3 regions of the Streptomyces sp. CNZ301 genome follow, and region 3 is predicted to be linked to each of the others. Evidence: riboswitches for the same ligand, from Rfam matches in the RefSeq annotation. Region 3 holds a riboswitch; each other region holds the start of a gene.
What was found. Region 3 has a riboswitch for cobalamin ahead of EV375_RS12800 (ribonucleoside-diphosphate reductase subunit alpha). Riboswitches for the same ligand answer to the same signal wherever they lie in the genome.
Positions count from the first base shown of each region.

Region 1: another riboswitch for cobalamin. It lies ahead of EV375_RS04540 (hypothetical protein); the one in region 3 lies ahead of EV375_RS12800 (ribonucleoside-diphosphate reductase subunit alpha).
Region 2: another riboswitch for cobalamin. It lies ahead of EV375_RS12075 ((2Fe-2S) ferredoxin domain-containing protein); the one in region 3 lies ahead of EV375_RS12800 (ribonucleoside-diphosphate reductase subunit alpha).

Region 1 covers NZ_SHLG01000001.1:995,149-1,000,281, forward strand. The annotation lists gene EV375_RS04530 (inorganic phosphate transporter) at 1-1,303, shown strand, start outside; gene EV375_RS04535 (hypothetical protein) at 1,463-1,693, shown strand; cobalamin riboswitch at 1,923-2,052, shown strand; gene EV375_RS04540 (hypothetical protein) at 2,105-2,320, shown strand; gene EV375_RS04545 (cobalamin biosynthesis protein) at 2,323-3,303, shown strand; gene EV375_RS04550 (cobyric acid synthase) at 3,300-4,943, shown strand.
Region 2 covers NZ_SHLG01000001.1:2,818,128-2,823,260, forward strand. The annotation lists gene EV375_RS12065 (EamA family transporter) at 1-570, opposite strand, end outside; gene EV375_RS12070 (LysR family transcriptional regulator) at 738-1,610, shown strand; gene EV375_RS12075 ((2Fe-2S) ferredoxin domain-containing protein) at 1,782-2,225, opposite strand; cobalamin riboswitch at 2,263-2,452, opposite strand; gene EV375_RS12080 (AraC family transcriptional regulator) at 2,811-3,812, opposite strand; gene EV375_RS12085 (ATP-binding protein) at 4,247-4,687, opposite strand; gene EV375_RS12090 (hypothetical protein) at 4,764-5,027, shown strand.
Region 3 covers NZ_SHLG01000001.1:2,999,305-3,004,437, reverse strand. The annotation lists gene EV375_RS12805 (ribonucleotide-diphosphate reductase subunit beta) at 1-701, opposite strand, end outside; gene EV375_RS12800 (ribonucleoside-diphosphate reductase subunit alpha) at 701-3,169, opposite strand; cobalamin riboswitch at 3,303-3,487, opposite strand; gene EV375_RS12795 (GNAT family N-acetyltransferase) at 3,525-4,025, opposite strand; gene mctP (monocarboxylate uptake permease MctP) at 4,105-5,133, opposite strand, start outside.

The DNA.
Region 1 (5,133 bases), 2.0 Mb from region 3:
ACACATCACGCTTCTCATCGGGATCGTGATCGTCACGGCCCTGGTGTTCGACTTCACGAACGGGTTCCACGACACGGCCAACGCCATGGCCACCACCATCTCCACCGGGGCACTCAAGCCCAAGACAGCGGTGGCGATGTCAGCGGTCCTCAACCTCGTAGGGGCGTTCCTGTCCGTCGAGGTCGCCAAGACCATCTCATCGGGAATCATCGATGAAGGCTCCGGCATCCGGCCCGAAGTGATCTTCGCGGGGCTGGTCGGAGCGATCATCTGGAATCTGCTGACCTGGCTCGCCGGGCTTCCCTCAAGTTCCTCCCACGCGCTGATGGGCGGCCTCCTCGGTGCCACCGTGGCCTCCGCCGGCATCGGCGCCGTCAACGGCGGCACCGTGGTGATGAAGGTGCTCATCCCTGCCATCGCCGCTCCGCTCGTCGCCGGCCTCGCCGCTCTCTTCGCCACGCGGCTGACCTACCGGGCGGCACGCAACGCCGACGAGCAGCACACCGCCAAGGGCTACCGCGCGGGGCAGATCACCTCCGCCGGGCTGGTCTCCCTGGCGCACGGCACCAACGACGCGCAGAAGACCATGGGTGTCATCACCCTCGCCCTGATCACCGGCGGAGTGATCGCCCCGCAGTCGGACCCGCCGACCTGGGTGATCGTCTCGGCCGGCCTGGCCATCGCCCTCGGTACCTACCTGGGCGGCTGGCGGATCATCCGCACCATGGGCAACGGCATCACCGACATCAAGCCTCCGCAGGGATTCGCCGCGCAGACCTCCGCCGCGGTCACGATCCTCGCCTCCTCCCACATCGGCTTCTCCCTCTCCACGACGCACGTGTGCTCCGGCGCCATCATGGGCTCGGGAGTCGGCCGCAAGGGCGGCGTCGTGCGCTGGTCGACGGCGGCCCGCATGGTGGCGGGCTGGGGGCTGACCCTGCCGGCCGCCGCACTCGTCGCCGCCGGGGCGGCGGTACTGGCACAGCAGGGCGACTGGGGCGTCACGACGGTGGCGGTCCTCGCGCTCGCCATCAGCGGCGGCATCTGGCTGCTCTCGCGCCGTCAGCCCGTCGACCACACGAACGTCAACGACGTGTCCCTGCCGGGGACTTCCGGACCCAAGCCGGCCGGTGCCGTCACGGCCGCGCTGGATGCCGTCGCGCCGCCGCCCGCGGCCGCCACGGTCCACGCCACGGCCGACAGCAACGGGGACCCGGCGAGGACCCCCGAGGGCGCCGGCACGGCGAGTCCGGCTCCGCAAGCCGAGACGGAGTCCAGGAAAGCGGCCTCCACGCTCGGCTAGACCGGCCGCCGGTGTGTTCCGCGGACTCGGCAACGCACCGGCGCCGGACCCGGCGAGCCATCACGACGACAAGCAGTCACAACCGGAACCAGACAACCGGACCAGACGCCCGGACCGCGGATCGAACGGTCCGGCACGGAGAGCAGACAGGGAAACGCTATGGACATCGACTGGGCAGCGCTCGGCGAGGTATTCGGCGTGAGCCTCGTGGCCACGGTCGGCCTGGTGGGCGTGTTCACACTCGGCATCGTGGGTGCGTCCGCCGGCAAGGCGGGTGGCTCGCAGGGCGGTGACACGTCCGTACTCGGGCGCACCGGAGCGTACGCGTGCTTCGCACTGTGCGCGGCGGCCGTCGCGTACGGCATCTACATCATCACCGCCGCGTCCTGAACCACTCGGCGCCGGAAGGTCGTTGACAGCAGCCGCCGGCACCGGAACGGCACCGGAAGGGGTACGGAGCACCGCTCCGTACCCCTTCTCCGCTTCTCCGTACAGCTGCTTCCCCATGCCACGGCGCGGGTCCCGTGTGCCTGCTCACACTCTCCCGTCGCAGGTCAAGGGCGAGTTGACGCCCCTCCTGGTACGTGGTGGACTGCCGAGTGCCCAACGGCGGCAGGAGAGGAAGCCGGTGCGAATCCGGCGCGGTCCCGCCACTGTCACCGGGGAGTGCACCCCCAACCGACGGCCACGGCCCCTTCGTTCGAGGGCTGGAAGGCCGGGGGACGCAGCGATCCGGGAGCCAGGAGACTCTCGTCGCCGGCACGTCGAACCAGGGCGAGGACCCTGAGTGAGGACTCCGTCATGCGTGGCTTGCCAGCCTCTCCCGCGTCCATGCGCCCGTTCGTCTCCGTGCCCGCGTTCGTCTCCGCGTCCGGCTCCTCGACGGCTGCCGCTGCCGCGCACGTCCCCGCCCGGCTCCGCGGCGGCGTGAACGTCCGCGTCCGGCGCGGGCCGGCTCAACGCCGCGGCCGCACCGGGTCCGGCATGCTCCTCCGAGGCACGACGACGGCACGCTGACGGTGCGGGCTCATCGCGCCCACATCTGCAGCGCGGCCCTCGGTCAGCTGGGCGACGCGCTGCTGGGCGACCCCCGTCGCGGGCACCCGGTCGCCGCCTTCGGCCGGGCCGCCGCCGCTGCCGAGCGCGCCCTGTGGCGGGACCACAGAGGGGCCGGCGCCCTGCACACCGCGCTGAGCGTCGCCGGCGCCGTCTCCGCCGTCGCCGCGCTCTCGCGCACCGCACGCATCCTCGGCGGCACGGGTGGCTCAACCCTCGTCGACGCCGCGGTGACCTGGACCGTGCTGGGCGGTACCGGGCTGCGCCGGGAGGCCCTCGCCGTCGCCGATGCCCTGGAGAAGGGTGATGTGGCGGGCGCGAGGCGGCTGTTGCCGCATCTGTGCGGCCGCGACCCGCAGGCGCTGGACCGGGACGCCATCGCGCGGGCCGTCGTGGAGTCGGTGGCGGAGAACACCTCGGACGCCGTCGTGGGCGCCCTGGTGTGGGGGGCGGTCGCCGGGGCCCCCGGCATGGCCGCCTTCCGCGCGGTCAACACGCTCGACGCGATGTTCGGTCACCGGTCGCCGCGTCACCTGCGCTTCGGCTGGGCGGCAGCCCGCATGGACGACGCCGCCGGATGGCCGGGCGCACGGCTGACGGCCGCTCTGGCCGCGCTCGCCGGCCCGTCGCCGCGTGGGGCGCTGCGTGCCTGGCGCGCCGACGCGCACAGGCATCCCAGCCCCAACGCGGGCCCTGTCGAAGCCGCGTTCGCGGGCGCGCTGGGCGTACGTCTGGGCGGCACCCTCACCTACGGGGGACGCATCGAGCACCGGCCGGTTCTCAACTCCCCCGGCCGCGCCGTGCGTTCGGATGACATCGCGGCAGCGGTCCGTCTCTCGCGGCGGGTCGGCGCGCTGGCGCTGCTGGTGACCTCGGTGGCCGGTGCGCTCGGCAGGAAGTGCCGGGCGGACGGGAAACGCCGGGCCGAGAGGCGGACTCGATGACGGCGGCCGGTGAGTACGGCGGACACGTGCCGGGCGGGACGGCCGGCGGACACGTGCGAGGCCGGGACACGCGCGGGAGCGGCGGCGGACTGCTCGTCGCGGGCACGACCTCAGACGCGGGCAAGAGCGTGGTGACGGCGGGCATCTGCCGCTGGCTGGCGCGCAAGGGCCTGAAGGTCGCACCGTTCAAGGCGCAGAACATGTCGCTCAATTCGTACGTGACGCTGGACGGCGCCGAGATCGGCCGTGCGCAGGCCATGCAGGCTGCCGCCGCCCGCACCGAGCCGACGGCTCTGATGAATCCCGTGCTGCTCAAGCCCGGGAGCGACAGCAGCAGCCAGGTCGTGCTGCTCGGCAGGGCTGTCGGCGAGATGAGCGCGGGCGGCTACCACTCCGGCAGGCAGGAGCGGCTGCTGGACACGGTCACGGACTGCCTAGCCGAGCTGCGGCGCACGCACGACGCGGTGATCTGCGAGGGCGCCGGCAGCCCCGCCGAGATCAACCTTCGCCGCACCGACATCGTCAACATGGGCCTGGCCAGGGCCGCCGGCCTGCCCGTCGTGGTCGTCGGGGACATAGACCGCGGCGGCGTCTTCGCCTCCTTCTTCGGCACGACGGCGCTGCTGGCGGGCCAGGACCAGGAACTGCTCGCGGGCTACGTCGTCAACAAGTTCCGCGGCGACGTGAGGCTGCTGGAGCCCGGCCTGGAGATGCTCCACGGGCTGACTGGGCGGCCCGTACTGGGCGTGCTGCCCTTCCGGCACGGGCTGGGCATCGACGAGGAGGACGGGCTGAGGGTGTCCCTCCGCGGCACCGTCCGCGAGTCCGCGCCGGCCCCGGCGCACGGCAGCGACGTGCTGCGTATCGCGGTCGTGCCGGTGCCGTTGATGTCGAACTTCACCGATGTCGACGCACTTGCCGCCGAACCCGGCGTCGTCGTGCGGTTCACGGACCGCCCCGAGGAACTCACCGACGCCGACCTGGTCGTACTCCCGGGCACCCGCGGCACGGTGCGGGCGCTGACGTGGCTGCGCGAGCGCGGACTCGCGGACGCGGTGCGCAGCCGCGCGGCCGAAGGCCTGCCCGTCCTCGGCATCTGCGGCGGCTTCCAGATGCTGGGCGAGCTGATCGAGGACGAGATCGAGTCGCGGGCCGGCACCGTGGAGGGGCTGGGCCTGCTGCCGGTGCGCGTGCGCTTCGCGCGCGAGAAAACGCTCGCCCGTCCCTCCGGCCGGGCCCTGGGCGAGTACGCCGAGGGCTACGAGATCCACCACGGCGTCGCCGAAGTGCTCGGCGGCGACGCCGTGTTCACCGGCGTGGACGGCGGAAACCAGGACGGCTGCCGGTCCGGAGCCGTGTGGGGCACCCACTGGCACGGGTCGCTGGAGAGCGACGGCTTCCGGCGGGCCTTCCTGCGCCGGGTGGCCTCCGACGCGGGACGTTCCGGGTTCGTACCGGCGCCGGACACGGACTTCGCGGCGCTGCGCGAGGAGCAACTGGACAACCTGGGCGACCTCATCGAGGAACACGCCGACACGGACGCGCTGCTGCGGCTGATCGAGGACGGGCCGCCGCCGGGCCTGCCCTTCGTCGTACCGGGCGCGCCCGAAGCGGCGCCACGCGCGGGAGGGACCGCATGAGAGCTGACCCGAACGGCCGCCCGAACAGCCCGGGGAGCGCCGCGCGGCGGCCCGGAGAACGGCGAACGGCCGCCGTGCGCACGGCGGTTGCCGGCGGCCGAGCCGCACACGGCCGGCCCCGCGGCACGCACCTTCACGCTCCCGCACACGGTTCCCCGCACCGCGGGCACCGCACGCACGAAGACCGGCC
Region 2 (5,133 bases), 180 kb from region 3:
CGGCGAGGGCGGGCGCTGCCAGAGCACCCATGCGCCCACGGGCAGGTACAGGGCGCCGGAGACCAGCGCTGCTGCCGCCGATCCTTCCAGGCCGGGCAGTCGGGCGCCGACGGTGCGGTTGCACAGGATGTAGCAGCCCCAGCAGACGGCAGCCAGCAGTGCGAGGCTGATGCCCAGGTAGTCGGTGGAGGGAGTGGGGCGCGCGAGTACCGCCACCGCTCCTGCTGCCGCCGGGGCGGCGATGAGGTCGATCCGGCGGCGGGAGCCGGCGAGGGCCACGGTCAGCGGGCCGAGGAATTCCAGCGTGACGGCAAGTCCCAGTCCGATCCGCTCGATCGCCGCGTACAGGGACAGGTTCATCCCGGCGAACACCAACGCCAGGCCCAGCACCGGACGCCACTGTGCCGCTGTGAACCGGCGCAACCGCGGCCGGCCGACGGCACCGAGCACGGCGGCGGCCACCCACTGGCGCACCGCCACCACTCCGACCGGCCCGAGCACGGGGAAGCCCAGCGCCGCGACGGCCGCTCCGCTCTGGTTGGACAGTCCGCTGCCCAGCATCAGCGCCATCCCACCCCAGCGCCCCGGACGGCCGGGACCGCGCACGTCCGCGGCCTGCGATGCGGCGGGAGTCGGGGCGACGGATACAGCAGAGGACGCAGGCTTCATGCCCACACGATGGGACGCAAGGCGGCATACGCAAAATGCATTCGCTGCCCCGTCTATACGCTGGACGCATGGATGACGCCCGGAAGACGGTCGGCGCGCTGGAGCTGAGACACCTGCGCTGCCTGATCACCATCATCGACACCGGCAGCTTCACGGACGCCGCCCATGAACTCGGCATCTCCCAAGCCGCCGTTTCACGGACCCTCACCGCTCTGGAAAGCGTGCTCGGAGTGCGGTTGCTGCACCGCACCAGCCGCTCCGTCGCCCCCACCACCACGGGTGTGCGGGTCCTGGCCCGTGCGCGCGCCCTCCTCGCCGGCGCCGACGAACTCGTCCGCGAAGCCACCACCGGCCACACCCGCCTCCACATCGGCCACGCCTGGTCCGCATTCGGCCGCCACACCACCGAATTCCAGCGCCGCTGGCACGAACAGCACCCCGAGACCGAACTGCGTCTGGTCCGGCACAACAGCCCCACCGGCGGCCTCGCCGAAGGACGGTGCGACCTCGCCGTCGTCCGCGCCCCGCTGGACCTCACCCCGTGGTCATACGCGCTGGTCGGCCACGAGGCCCGGTGCGTTGCGTTGGCATCCGACGACCCTTGGGCCCGCCGTCGCAGCATCCGTCTGGACGAACTCTTCGGCCGGACACTCGCGATCGACCGCCGCACAGGGACGACCACCCTGGACCTCTGGCCCGGAGACGTTCAGCCAGCCATCGAGTACACCCACGACATCGACGACTGGCTCGCCGCCATCGCGACCGGTCGCTGCGTCGGTATCACCCCCCAGGCGACCGCCGCTCAATACCGCCGCGACGGCATCACCTACCGCCCCCTGCGCGACGCCGCGCCCGTCCCCGTCCACCTCATCTGGCGCACCCACGACACCCACCCGGCCGCCCACACCGCCATCGCTCTCGCCACCGACCTCTACCGGTAGACGCCGAGGTCATCGGCGCTGCCTCGTTCCGGCACCTCCGCACGAGAACCGTCCAGGACCGTAGTGCGCTCGTTCAGGGCGTGGACGTCTCAGCGACCGCTGCGACGCCGATCAGCCTGGCTGCACTCCACCGCACCTGAAGTGTCTCCGCGGCGGCGAACGAGGGCTGCCTCACGGCCCCTGGTCACGGATCGGCGACGCAGCGCGGCGATCCCCGGCAAGCACCCGTCGCGGCGGCGTGATGAGGTGCAGGTCAAGGATCTCCGGCCGCGGAGCGACGCCCGGACCGCCCACCCGCACCCAGGCCGTGACGTCCTCGGTCGCGTCCAGGCTGTTGACCAGCCCCAGCCAGACGGGTCGGGCGCCGGCGGCACGGCCGTCGGCGGAAGGCTGTACGACGATGACGTTGGCCTGGTCACATACGTCCAGGCAGTCGGACACGCGAACAGGTGCCTCCTCCCGCAGGCGAGCCGTCTGCGCCGCGTGATCCAGACCGGTCACCTTGGGACTGCCGCAGCAGCAGTCCCGGCACACGACTATCCGGCACGGAGCAGGGCCGGCCGTCTCCGCTGCCTCCGCTTCGTCGGATGTCTCGTCGACCGATGCCTCGGGCACGTCGAACCCTTCCTCTCTCCGGGGAGGTCCGCCCCGGTACGTCGAGGTGGCGACGGCGTGAGTCTCCTGGCTCTCGGGTCAAGGCTCGTCCCGGCCTTCCCACCCGCCTCGGGCAGTGGCCTGTCGGGGATCCGCTCGCCGATCACAGTGGCGGGACCGCGCCGGATTCACACCGGCTTCCTCGGACCGCCGTCGCCATGACATCGGCCATCATTCCATCCAGGTGCTGCCCACCCCCGAGGGGCGCCATCAGTCCCAGCGTGCTCGCGTCCCCCATGGCAACCGCTGCGAGGGGCGAGGCCCGGCTGGTCCCAGACTTCAACGAAGGGCTGCGGCAAGCGATGCGCAGCAGCGAGGGAGAGGGGTGCTCGACAGACGTCACCTCCGCGCTGAAGCCGCGACGCTGAGTCCCGACGACCTGCTGACCTGATCCCGGAGGGCGCTTCCGGGCAGACGAGTACGTCGCGCCTTCAGGCCTCTCGGTCGTGGACGGGCACGCGCCGCTGCTGCGGCCCCGTGTATGCGCCCTGCGCCCGGGGGACGGCTGCGCGGTCATCGGAGTTGGGACTGTTGATACCCAGTCATCTAGCCCTGTCCGCACGGCCTCTGAGCGTCTGCGGTGTCAGTGTCCCCCTCATGCCGCATTTCGCGCGGGCTTATCCCGAAGCGCTTCCGGAACGCAGTGCTGAGTGCGCTCGGAGAGGAGAATCCCGACGCGTACGCCAGGTCCGTGATGCTCACGTGCTGATAGGCGGGGTTCTGCAGGCGTTCCCGTATCAGCCTGAGGCGCTCCTCGCGGATCAGCTCACGGGGCGTGGTGCCGGCGCGCTGCAGTGCCAGCTGAATCTGCCGCAGTGACCATCCCAACGCACGTGCCATCGCTTGGCCGTTCAGACCCGGGTCGCCCGCGTGCTCGCGCACATGGCGGCGCACCATGGCCTCCACCTCGGCCAGATGCTCCGGCGCATCCGGGCGGTCATCGCCCGCGACAAGCATGCACAACAGCTCGACGATCCGGTCGGACACCGCATCGAACTGGCTGGTGGTGAGGGTGTCCCGTTCCTCGTGCAGGCTGGTCACCATGTCCCCGACCACGCGGCCCAGGCCTGATGCCAGGTCAAGCCCCGCGGTCACCGGGGATTTCCGGTTCAGCCGGCTGTCCACCTCGTGAGCAGGGATGGTCATGCTGAGTCCCTCGTAACGATCGTAGAGAGTCTGGTACGACCCGTTCACCGGGATCAGGCCCGCGGTCCCGGGCACCATCTCTGCTTCCTCGCCGTCCTGACGGTGCACAGCCCTCCCGGAGAGCATGATCACGAACCGGTAGTCCTCATCCGGGTGCTGACGTACCTGCTGCGGGGTCCGGAGGTATCCGAGCTTGTCCGACCAGCACTTCGCGAGCTGATAGGTATCCGTCTGCTGGCGGATCGTCCCGGCACGGAAGGAGTCGCCGTGCGGGAACCTCAGGTCCATCCGACAGTGGACGGACGAGACGTGATCGGTCCAGAAGTCGGCGCGCTCACGCGGCGCCACATCCCCGATCGACGACGAGTTGACCACATAGGTCCCTCTGGTCCTCTCAAACACCCTTCATCGCTCCCTCACTGCCGTTGACCTGGTGATGGAAGGGGTGTTCACCACAGCACCCGGCTGGCAGGACCGTGGCAAAAAATCACAGCCGCAGCGTAGTGCTGGGTTTCCGTCGTGTCCGCCGAATCCAACGGAAGGGGCTACGTAAAAGGCCGTTCCATAGGCTCGGCAACGAACTACGCGCTGCCCGGGGATCTCCCCTCGGAGAGCCCCGCCGGGTCTCGCTCAGGCAAGGAGCCGGCGTGGCGGGGATGCGGACAGGGGCGACTCTTCTGTGACCAACCGGGCAGCTGCTGAGGACCCTTGTGTGGTGTCGTCGTACCGCAGCCGACGTTCGCAGCAAGTCGAAGCCGGCCTCATCGTTGTCGGCGACATCTCGCGGTGAAGCTCAGCAACTCCAACTTGCCACCTCTGCCAGGGGATTGGCGTCCTCATCTGGTGTGGCGGTCCGGATGGGGCTGTGGAATCCCTCCGGACGCAGGTCGATATGGGAGGTCGGCCCATGTCACGCTGCCTTGACCATTCTCACGGGCCCGGACTCCCCATGTTTCCGAGAAGGCCTTGACCAGTAGCAGCCCGCGCCCGCTCTCCTCTTCGGACGCGGCAGACCGCAGGCGCTGTTCCTTCGACCGGCACCCTTCGTCTGCGACCTCGACACGCAGTTGCATCCCCGTCACGCGCAGTCCGTAGCCGATCTCCACGCTGTCGGTGTGGAGCACGGCATTGGTGAAGAGTTCGGAGATCACTAACTCCGCGTCTGTGCAGACGTCTTCATGAGCACCCCACTCGCGCAACCGCGCCACGACACATCGCCGTGCCTCGGAGACGAAAGCGGGGAGCGCCGGCAGCTGAAACGCGTCCTGAAAGGTCACAGCGGCTGCCTCACGGCGCTGTGCTGATCGTGGACCATCGGGGACAGAAGCCACGGCGTGAATTCCAGGATCAGTCATGTGCGTCGCCGCCAGCTTGGCTGCACTGCAGCGCGGGAGTGAGCAGGAAACCCACGGGCCGGCACAGATCAAACAGATGGCGCGTTCCACCATGAGCCCCGAGTACGGTCTCGGGACCGGGGTCACAGACATCGGCGCCCATCGCATCGCGGGCGAAGACGCAACCAGTGACGCGGTTGTCCTTGCCGAAGAGCATCACAAGGTGGGCTCTGCTGGACAGGTGGGTGCCGAGTTGGAGCGGGAACCGGTCGACTGCGCGTAGGTGAAGAGTACCGGCCATCACGGTGTCCTTGAAGGTCGATGGGGAGCAACCACCCGCTGGCACAAGGGCAGTCCTGATGCGGAGGCCTGCCCTGTAGCCATTGCTC
Region 3 (5,133 bases):
AACGCGAAGGACATGTGCATCGACTCGTCGCGGAAGACCCAGTTGGTGCCGGTGGCCAGCCCGTGCAGCAGCCCACGGGAGCGGAACCAGTAGACGTAGGCGAACGCCCCGTAGAAGAAGAGCCCCTCGATGCACGCCGCGAAGCAGATGAGGTTCAGCAGGAACCGCCGCCGGTCGGCGCGGCTCTCCAGCCGTTCGATCCGCTCCGCCCCCTCGCCCTCCTCCAGCGCCGCCATCCAGCGGAAGCAGAACTGCGCCTTCTCCCTGATGGACGGGATGTTCTCGACGGCGGCGAAGGCCTCCGCACGCTCGTCGACGTCCGGCAGATACGTGTCCAGCAGCGTCAGATAGAACTGGACGTGGACGGCCTCCTCGAAGAGCTGACGCGAGAGGTACAGGCGCGCCTCGGGGGAGTTGATGTGCTTGTACAGCGAGAGCACGAGATTGTTCGCCACGATCGAGTCACCCGTGGCGAAGAACGCGACGAGACGGCTGATCATGTGCTGTTCGCCCGGGGTCAGCTTGGCGAGGTCGGAGACGTCGGAGTGCAGGTCCACCTCCTCGACGGTCCAGGTGTTCTTGATGGCGTCGCGGTAGCGGTCGTAGAAGGCGGGATAGCGCATCGGGCGCAGCGTCAGCTCGAAGCCCGGGTCGAGCAGGTTCCCGGCGGGGCCGCTACGGGTGTTCTCGGCGCTTGTCATTACTGGCATGCCTCGCAGGACTCGGGGTTCTCCAGGGAACAGGTGACCGCGTCGTCTCCGGACGTCGCCGCCCGTCGGCCGGGGACGGCGGGGGGCGTCCCCGTCTCCGTCTCGGTGTTCGTGCTTGTGCGGGTGCCGGTGCCGGTACCGGTGCCGCCCGCGGCGCGGGCGATGCGCGTCGCCGGGCGCGACCGCAGGTAGTACGTGGTCTTGATGCCGCTCTTCCAGGCGTAGGCGTACATCGAGCTGAGCTTGCCGATCGTCGGCGCCGCCATGAACAGGTTCAGCGACTGGCTCTGGTCGAGGTAGGGAGTGCGGGCGGCGGCCATGTCGATCAGGGAACGCTGCGGCAGCTCCCAGGCCGTGCGGAAGAGCCGGCGGACGTCCTCCGGAATCCGCTGGATGTCCTGCACCGAGCCGCTGGACTCGCGCAGTTCCTCACGGGTGCGCTCGTCCCACAGCCCGAGCCGCTTCAACTCCGCGACCAGATAGGCGTTCACCTGCAGGAACTCCCCGCTGAGCGTCTCGCGCTTGAAGAGGTTGGAGACCTGGGGCTCGATGCATTCGTACACGCCGGCGATCGCCGCGATGGTGGCGGTCGGCGCGACGGCGAGGAGCAGCGCGTTGCGCATCCCGGTCCGGGCGATGCGGCTGCGCAGCGCGGACCAGCGCTCCGGCCAGGTCTGCTCGGTGTGCGGATAGTGGTCGGGATGCAGCACGCCGCGCGCCGTACGTGTCTCGTGCCAGGCGGGCAGCGGCCCGTGCCGCTCGGCGAGGTCCGCGCTGGTCTCGTAGGCCGCGAGCATGATCCGTTCGGAGATCCGGGTGGACAGCTCGCGCGCCGCTTCGGAGTCGAAGGGCAGCCTCATCCGGAAGAAGACGTCCTGGAGGCCCATCACGCCCAGACCGACGGGCCGCCAGCGGGAGTTGGAGCGCTCCGCCTGATCCGTCGGGTAGAAGTTGATGTCCACGACGCGGTCGAGGAACGTCACCGCCGTACGGACGGTGGCGTCCAGGCGTTCCCAGTCGATCTCGCCGGAACCGGACTCGCTCAGGTGCGCGGCCAGGTTGACGGACCCCAGGTTGCAGACGGCCGTCTCGCCGTCGTCGGTGACCTCCAGGATCTCCGTGCACAGGTTCGAGGAGTGCACGATGCGGCCCGGCCCGGCGGTCTGGTTGGCGGTGCGGTTGGAGGTGTCCTTGAACGTCATCCAGCCGTTCCCCGTCTGCGCCAGGGTGCGCATCATGCGCGCATACAGCTGACGGGCGGGCACCTGCCGCACGGCGAGGCCCGCCGCCTCGGCTTCGCGGTAGGCGGCGTCGAACTCCTCGCCCCACAGGTCGGTGAGCCGCGGCACGTCGGCCGGCGAGAAGAGCGACCAGTCGGTGTCGGCCTCCACGCGCCGCATGAACTCGTCCGGAATCCAGTGCGCGAGGTTGAGGTTGTGCGTGCGCCGGGCCTCCTCGCCCGTGTTGTCGCGGAGCTCCAGGAACTCCTCGATGTCCGCGTGCCACGTCTCCAGGTAGACGCAGGCGGCCCCCTTGCGCCTGCCGCCCTGGTTCACGGCGGCGACGGAGGAGTCCAGGGTGCGCAGGAACGGCACGATGCCGCCGGAGTGCCCGTTGGTGCCGCGGATCAGCGAACCGCGTGCACGGATGCGGGAGTAGGGCAGCCCGATGCCGCCCGCGTGCTTGGACAGCCGTGCGACCTGCTGGTAGCGCTCGTAGATCGAGTCGAGTTCGTCCTTCGGCGAGTCCAGCAGGTAGCAGGAGGACATCTGGGCGTGCCGCGTACCGGAGTTGAAGAGCGTGGGGGAGGACGGCAGATAGGCGAGCGAACTCGTCAGCGCGTAGAGCTCCGCCACTTCGTCGGCAGCCCGCGCCGACTCGTCCGCGGCCAGGCCGCAGGCCACGCGGAGCAGGAAGTGCTGCGGTGTCTCGATCACCTGCCGGCTTGTGGGGTGGCGCAGCAGATAGCGCGAGTGAACCGTGCGGAGCCCGAAGTAGCCGAAGCGGTCGTCCGCCCCGCCCGCGACCGCGTCCTCGGCCAGCGCGTCCAGGCGCTCGGCGTGCGCCCGTACGAACTCGGCCGTACGGTCGGCGATCAGGCCCTCGCGGTGCCCCGTCGCGACGGAGGAGGAGAAGGACACCGCGCCCTGGCCGCGGGCCTCGTCGCGGATGGCGAGGGTGAGCAGCCGGGCCGCGAGATGCGAGTACGCGGGCTCCTCGCCGACGAGCCCGGCCGCCTCCTCGGCGGCGAGCGCCCGCAACTCGGCTTCGCCGGCGCCCTGCCGCCCTCCGCGCAGCACCGCCTCGGCGACCCGCACGGCCTCGGTGCCCGGCAGGTCGGCGGTCAGCTCGGTCAGGGTGCGCAGCAGTGCGCCGTCGTCGGCCGGTGGCGGCGCCTGCCGGGGCGTGGCTGCGGGCGCGCTCCGGGCCGTGGCTCGTGGTGCGGGTGCGATGGTCACGGGATGTGCTCTCCCTCGCTCGGATCAGGTACCGGGTCACCGGGAGAGCGCACAAGCGGGCGCACAAAGGTGTGCCGCATCGGCGACGCGGCAGTCCTCGCGGCGTCCACCGGCCCAACCCTCGGGACCCGGACGTCTTTCGACGCGACCAGCAGGTACTCGGACTCGCGACGACGGCCCATCGCAGCTCATGCCGGAAGAGAGCAACCGGGCAGAGCAGAGCAGCACATCGCACACCGTTGCGGGACAGTTCCGGATTCGCACCGGATTCCCCTGCGCGGCAGCGAGCACGAGCATACATCTAGTAGCGGGATGCGCTACTCGCCCCCACATGTTGTGCCGGGGGAGTCGCGGATCACAATTCCAGGCTGAAGGCCTGCAGCCACATCCTCGGATAGGGCTGCCAGTCCCTCTCCGGCGCGCGGACGAACCCCAGGCGCCCGTACAGCCGGTGCGCCGTCGTCATCCGCTCATGGCTGCACAGCACGAGCCGCTCCAGCCCCAACTCGCGGGCCCGGCCGACGCATGCCCGCACCAGCGCCTCGCCGGCGCCACGCCCGCGCCCCTCGGGCCGTACGGCGAGCATCCTGAACTCGCCCTCGCCGGTGCGGGCCAGGTCCGCGTACTCCCCGCCGTTCCCGACGAAGGCGACCGCGCCGAGCACCGATTCCGAGGCGGTGTCGAGTGCGACGAGCACCTCCGTGTGGTGTGCCCGGCGCCGTGCGGCGCGCAGCACCGCCAGATACGGGTCGTCCTCACCGAAGTCCAGCAGCCCGTCCTCGAGATAGGCCCGCGCCGTCAGCTCGCCGACGTCCTCCAGTTCCTCGTCCCGCGCCGCTCTGATGGTGATGTCCATGGAGCGAGCATGCCGCACCCCACTGACAACGGGTCTGTCAGTGGGGTGCGGCGGACCTGTCCTCGGCTGGTCGACGGGCTCAGGAGGCGGCTGTCGGCGAGGGCAGTTCCTCCTTGACGCCCGGGTCCCCGGCGTCCGCCGTGTAGTCGGACGGCTGCGTCTCGTCGACGCCTTCCGGGGCCTTCACGGCCCGCAGCACGAACGTGAGCGCGACGGTGACAACCGCGTTGAGCACGAAGGCGGTCAGGCCGATGTACCCCATCTCCCCGATGCCCGGGATGATGTCGTTGGGGCCGCCGAAGTGCTTCTGCACCGGCGACGAGACGCCGTACGCCGTGATCGTGCCGTAGAGCATGCCGACGGCCCAGCCCGCCAGCAGCGCCCACCGGTGGAACCAGCGCGTGAAGAGGCCGCCGACGAGCGCCGGGAACGTCTGGAGGATCCAGATGCCGCCCAGCAGCTGGAAGTTGATCGCCACCGTCTTGTCCATGCCGAGCACGAACACCAGGGCGCCGACCTTCACAAGCAGCGAGGTGATCTTGGAGACCTTGGTCTCCTCCTCCGGTGTCGCATCGGGCCGGAGGAAGTCCTTGTAGATGTTCCTGGTGAACAGGTTGGCGGCAGCGATCGACATGATGGCCGCCGGTACGAGCGCACCGATGCCGATGGCGGCGAACGCGACGCCCGCGAACCAGTCCGGGAACATGTTCTCGAAGAGCTGCGGAATCGCCAGCTGCCCGTTCTCGACCTTGATCCCGGCGGCGATCGCCATGAAGCCCAGCAGCGCGAGCATGCCCAGCATCAGCGAGTACAGCGGCAGGATCGTGGTGTTCCGGCGGATCACGTTGCGGCTGCCGCTGGAGAGCGTCGCCGTGACCGAGTGCGGATACATGAAGAGCGCGAGCGCGGACCCGAACGCCAGCGTCGCGTACGCCCACTGGTTGGGCGCGCTGGGGGCCAGCTCGCCCTTGGGCTTCCCCGTGGCCGGGTTGGTCTGCGAGAGAGCGTCGCCGGCCTTGGCGAAGATGTCGTCGAAACCGCCCAGCTTGATGGGGATGTAGATGATCGCCACCGCGATGACGATGTAGATCAGCGTGTCCTTGACGAA